2 regions of the Ilyobacter polytropus DSM 2926 genome follow, and region 2 is predicted to be linked to the other one. Evidence: riboswitches for the same ligand, from Rfam matches in the RefSeq annotation. Region 2 holds a riboswitch; the other holds the start of a gene.
The links. A riboswitch is a leader RNA that binds a small molecule or an ion and turns the genes downstream of it on or off. The one in region 2 is predicted to bind cyclic di-GMP.

Region 1: linked by a shared signal. The riboswitch ahead of ILYOP_RS15390 (HD-GYP domain-containing protein) and the one ahead of ILYOP_RS11850 (ABC transporter substrate-binding protein) in region 2 are both predicted to bind cyclic di-GMP.

Annotation. Positions count from the first base shown of each region.
Region 1 covers NC_014634.1:6,985-10,202, forward strand. Annotated here, with positions in the region: cyclic di-GMP riboswitch class I at 159-234, opposite strand; cyclic di-GMP riboswitch class I at 987-1,062, shown strand; gene ILYOP_RS15390 (HD-GYP domain-containing protein) at 1,181-2,671, shown strand; gene ILYOP_RS14450 (class I SAM-dependent methyltransferase) at 2,835-3,218, opposite strand, start outside.
Region 2 covers NC_014633.1:417,161-420,378, forward strand. Annotated here, with positions in the region: gene ILYOP_RS16205 (HD domain-containing phosphohydrolase) at 1-978, opposite strand, end outside; gene ILYOP_RS11850 (ABC transporter substrate-binding protein) at 1,022-1,969, opposite strand; cyclic di-GMP riboswitch class I at 2,045-2,120, opposite strand; gene rfbA (glucose-1-phosphate thymidylyltransferase RfbA) at 2,561-3,218, shown strand, end outside.

The DNA of each region.
Region 1 (3,218 bases), on a different replicon from region 2:
TAAATTGAAATGCATGACTTTCTTTAAACTGTTATTTGAATTTTCTTTAATTATAAGATTAGTATAGTTAGATTTTTCTAGCTTTGAGAATTAACTAAAAATGTCGAAATAAAAAAGCATAGCTTACCTAGCTATGCAAAAAATAGAAAAACCCTTTTTTCTGCAACTGGCTACCATTTTAAAGGCCCTATAGCTTTGCGTCCTAACGTTTCCATTAGTTTGCCAAATAATTCACTTGAAAGATATCTTCTTTGTTTTATATCTTTTCCTTTTTTATAACTACATATTTTAGTAATTTAATTGCACAAAGGGTTTTTACTGATATTGCAGTCAACATTTCAAAATCGAATTATTTTGAACTTTTGTGCTTTACAAATAAAAAAAGCCAGACACGGTAGATGTCCAGCTTAGAATTTTGGGGTGGCAGCCATCTTGGGGAGATGGCTGCCGGCTAATACTCTTGTTTGAATTGGAAAAGTTTCGACGTCAATTATTTTAGCATAAAATTATAATGTGATAAACCTACCTTTTAGCTATACACTTATTGTATATAATTTTGTGAGTTAAAAAATCTCAATATAATTACAAAACCCCAGGAAATTATACCTGAGGCTTCGATAAGTGGGAATCTTTTAGGGAAAAAATCATCTTAGAGATTTGAAGACTAAATCATAATTGATTCAATATTAACTTAACATTAAATAGTATTTTTCCTTTTTTTTAATAACGAATGTAACTATATTTCTCAGGCAAAAAATTTCCATGTAAATTTTTATGTGGATATAAATTCAGCTTTAAACGGTTTTTAACAAATTATTGGACAAGAAAAAAGGTTGTTGTTGTGAAATAGTCTCAGTTAGTTTCAGAGGTTCTATAGAGACTATAAAATCTATCTAGAGTAGCTATTGAATGTTAGATTGAATGGTTAAATATTATGTATAGGGTATACTTTTTAATAAAAAAATGTTATACTCGTATTTATAAAACTATATTAATAGCAAACCATTGGAAACGATGGGACGCAAAGCTATAGGGCCTTTAATGTGGCAGCCAGTTACCAAAGAAGAAAATTCTTTGTCCACTATTTAGAGTATGGGTTTCTTGCCATATTTTTTTTATTTTTTGTGAAGAATTATAATTTAAAAAAATATTGATAACAGGATTTGAAGTAGGTAGAGAGATGAATATAATAAGAAAAGCCTTCGTTTCATTATATGTAAAAATTGCATTAGGAATATTAGTGGCAGTAACTTCTGCAATTTTTTTGGTTTCATATCTTCATAATGATTTTATTTTTAATTACATAGATACCACTACTGAAAATCAAATTTGTTCTATTTTAGACAGTGCAAATATCTCAAGTTCAATCTTTATTCAAAACGGAGAGTTTAATGACCTTCAGAGAATGGTGGAAAAGATTGCCTCCCATAACTTCATAAAAGAAGTTAAGGTCTACGATAAAAATAAAAAAATTATAGCTTCAGGTACTGGCTATAAAGGTGATGATAATTCAGGGAGTAAAATTTTAGACGAGCTACTAAATGGACAAATACTTGAATATAAAAAATCAAACTTTTCTGAAAATGTCTTCGATATGGCTATTCCAATAAATGAGGTTGGATATAGCAGCATACAAGAAAATGGAATAATTGGAGTCCTTTGCATAAAAGTTGATCTTGGATCTGTAAAAGGCTTTTTTAAACATTTACATTATGATTTTCTTAAAACTATTTTTACAATAGGAGCATTATTTTTATCTGGCATTATTAGTTTGTTATCATTTAAATTATTCACTCCAATTTCAAAGCTTTACAAGGCGGCTCAGGCCATCTCAGAAGGTGATTATAGGCATGTTGTAGATGAATATAGTGAAAGAGAGTTTTATCCTATAATTAAGGGATTCAACAATATGACGGAAAAAATAAGAACAAGAGACGAAGAATTGAAATCACTTCATAAAAAATTGGAAGATCACAATGAACACCTGGAAACTATTGTAACTGAAAGAACAAGTGAATTGAAATTAACGCAAGACATCACAATCAGAAGTCTTGCCAACTTGGCCGAAACTAGAGATAACGAGACAGGAAGTCATATTTTTAGAACTCAGCATTATGTAGAGACACTGGCAGAATATCTTAAGGAAAATCCAAAATTTTCAGAAGAACTAATGTCAAAAAATATTGAATTGATGTTCAGATCTGCACCGCTGCACGATATTGGAAAAGTAGGAATACCAGATAACATTCTCTTAAAACCCTTTGGTCTCACAAAAGAAGAATTCGAGATAATGAAAAAGCATACTACTTACGGCAAAGAAACTATTGAAAAATCTGAAAAATTTATTGGAAATAAGTCATTATTGTCTTTTGCTAAGGAGATTGCATTCTCCCACCATGAAAAATGGAACGGTTCAGGTTATCCAGAAGGTTTGGTTGGAGAAGAGATTCCATTGTCAGCTAGGATTATGGCAATAGCGGACGTATATGATGCATTGGTCAGTCAAAGACCGTATAAAAAAGCATTCACCCATGATGAGGCAGTTAGAATAATATTAGAGGGAGACGGCAGAACTTCTCCAGAACATTTTGATCCCGACATACTAACTGCATTTTCTAAAATTCATCATAAGTTCGATGAAATCCATAAAAAACATCCTGATGAAGAGTAAAAACAGTTAAAATATCAACAATATAAAGTGATATATTTTGATTTAAAAAGGGATTCCAGTTGGAATCCCTTTTTAAATTCATAGTTTAATTCAAATCTACAACACGAAATTCTCGATATATATTTTTTAAATACGAGCGCCAACACTGACTTTTGTAATTTGGTCATTCTAACTTCTTGTAAACGGCAAAGAAATGAGGAACAGGTGGTTCTTGGGTATCATCATAAGCTTCAAAACTCTCTTCCCTTAGGCCACATCGTATAAAACCGTCTATCTCGTCTTTATCAAGAGGAAGTGGGATGTCATCTTCCTGTTCTTCCTTAAGACGACTTCTACACGAGACAAGAATGTATCCCTGCGGAGCCAGTAGAGAGACCATTGCATCTCTTGCTTGTACTCTGTACTTACCTGGTAAAACTTGGATTGTATTACACTCGTAAACAAGATCAAAACTTTCAAACCATTTTGAAGGGTAATCAAAAAGATCAGCTATAAGATATTTTACTTTGGTATATGGATAACGTTTTTTACAAAGACGTATTGCTTC
Region 2 (3,218 bases):
AAATTTTGGATTGTCTTTAAGATATTCAGCCAGTGTTTCAACGTAGTGCTGGGTCCTGAAAATATGACTTCCTGTTTCATTATCCCTGGTTTCGGCCAGGTAAGCCAGACTTCTAATTGTGATATCCTGGGTAAGTTTTAACTCCATATCTCGCTTATTTACTTTAATTTCAAGATTTTCATTATGACCTTTTAATTTATCATGAAGTAATTTTAACTCTTCATCTCTTGTTTTTATTTTTTTGGTCATGTTATTGAATTCCTTGATTAAAGGGTAAAATTCCCTTCCTTTAGATTCATCTACGTGATAGGAATAGTCTCCTTCTGAAACTGCCTGAGCCGCCTTATAGAGTTTTGAGGCGGGAATGAAAAGGCTAAAGGTCACTATCCCAATAATACAAAGCAAAAGCAGTATTACTATTATAAATTCTGTTTTAAGAAAAGAATTATTTAAATTCATTAAAAGTCCTTTTATAGAACCAATATCGGATTTTATATAAATAACTCCTGTGATATCGTTATTATTTATTATGCTATACCTACTTCCATTAACTGGAATGGCCATGACCAAAGTGTCGCTAGAAAAATCAGATTTTATATATTTAAGCTTTCTGCCACTGAAAAGATTATCTAAATTTTCAGTATGCAAACCGTCAGATTCATTAAAAATTATGTTTGAAGCGATAATATTTTTATTCTTATCATAGATTGTAATTTCCTTAATAAAACCACTAGCCCCTATACTTTCCGTCATACGCTGAAGATCATAGAAGTCATTGTTTTGCATCAAAATTGAACTTGATAAATTTACACTGTCCAGTATAGCAGAGATTTCTTTCTCTGTATTCGTTTGAATATAATCATAGAATAAATTTTGGTACAGAAAAGATGCTAAGATAGATACAGCAGTCATTGTGATAGCTATCCCTAAGATGATTTTTAGACAAAACTTTATAAAATTTTTCCTTATTATATTCATTTTATTCACCTGTTATTATTTTTTTGAAAATCTAAAGTTGAATTCAATCTGTAATATTATTGATTATTTCTTCAGAATAAATATCTATGGCATTTACTGGATCTTGCAAGAGGTTGTTTTTAAGTAAAAATTCATTTAGTTCATTTATATGGGTTTTTAATACTCCAGCAGAAAACATTGTTTTATTTTCATTAGGAGTAAAAAAATAAAAGCTATTATAAAAAGCCTGAAACTCTTTTACAGACATATTTTCTTTAGAGGCCATTAATTTATAGGCTTCATCTGGATTATTTATGACATATTCCTGTGCCTTATACCATGCATTTATGAGGACTTTATAATCTTCAGGTCTTTTTTCTAAAGTCTTAGTTTTAGCTATAATAGCATCGTTGTATCCATCGATATCTTCTGTAGTTATTGCCACCCTTCCATTTCCATTTTTAGCAGCCTGATTCATAAAGGGGTCATAGGTGAAGCATGCATCCACCTCGCCAGCTACAAAGAGCTTCATCGCTTTTTCAGATGTGGTGGAGATAATCTTTACATCTTTATCCGAAATCCCTATTTTTTCCAAGGCTTTGTACAACAAAAAATGTTCATCGGTAGCTACCTCTACAGCTATTTCTTTACCCTTTAGTTCTTTTAAATCGTTAATATAATTTTTTACTACGAGGCCGTCTGCTCCGTCTATACGGCTGGTAGTGAGTATTATTTTTCCATTCTCGCCTTTATTATGATTTCGCATTGTGTTCAAATAAGTAGAATGTGTCAAGTCTGTTTTTCCAGCATAAAGAGAAGCTATGGAGTCTGACCAGGTTGAAAATCTTATAATCTCAACAGGGATGTCTTCAAAGTATCCTTGTTCTTGTGCTATATACCATAGTTCACAGGGGGGCCAGCCATTAATGGAAATCCTTATGGGTTCTTTGTAAGCTTTACATCCGGTAAATAGAACTATTAAAAAGCAAAATAATAAGACAGTTTTCTTCATAGCTAAAAATCTCCTCAAAAATAAAATAAGTATGGAAAGAAATCCATACTTTAAAAAAGGGACAAAGAATTTTTCCTCGGGAACTGGCTGCCATTTTAAAGGCCCTATAGTTTTGCGTCCCATTGTTTCCAATGGTTTGCCGATATTTTTTTTAATATATTTCAAATAATTATAGCATATAATGATGAAAAAAACCATGTTAGACACAGTATTTTTGCTATCATTTTGGTTTTTTTTATCAAATTTTGTCTAACGTAAAACAAAGCCCATATCGGGTCTCTGTGCCGTAGAAAAGAATTGGTTTTACATCATTCCTGGCATTCCCATTTGTGGCATAGCTGGGTTATGGTTTCAGCAACAATTACTTTTGTGGTTAATATAAAACCGAAATAGAATCGGCATTCTGAATAGCTAATCTAATAAATGTTGCTGCGCTGAACTATGGCTTCAGAAAGGATTTTTATTTTTATACTAGCCGACTATTAGAATTAATTGGACAGATAATTTCAGTTAATGTACAATTATTCATATAGAGTGACACTTAATAATTTAATGCCAGATTTGAAATAAGTCAGATTTTCGGAGGGAATTATGAAAGGAATTATACTTGCTGGTGGGACAGGAACAAGATTGTATCCAGTAACTAAATCCATATCAAAACAGATAATACCTGTTTATGATAAGCCTATGATATATTATCCAGTATCGGTACTTATGCTAGCTGGCATAAGGGAGATACTTGTCATCTCAACGATGAGAGACATTTCTGTATTTAAAGAGTTGTTAGGTGATGGTTCTAACTACGGCCTTAAAATATCCTACGCTGTTCAGCAAGAACCCAATGGCCTGGCAGAAGCCTTTATAATAGGAGAAGAGTTTATAGGAAATAAACCTTGTGCCCTTGTTCTAGGAGACAATATATTTTATGGGCATGGTCTCACAGGTATGTTGAAAGAGGCTGCATCTATAAAAAATGGAGCCACTATTTTTGGTTATTATGTAAATAATCCTGAATCTTTCGGCGTTGTAGAATTTGATCAAATGGGAAGGGCAGTTTCATTAGAAGAAAAACCTAAAAACCCCAAATCAAATTATGTAGTTCCAGGACTTTATTTTTACGACAATACAGTTGTGGAAAAAGCCAAAAGAATAAAACCCTCTAAAAGAAATGAGTTAGAAATAACAGAGTTAAACAAAATGTATCTCAAAGAAGGAAAGCTAAAAGTATCAAATCTAGGAAGAGGTATGG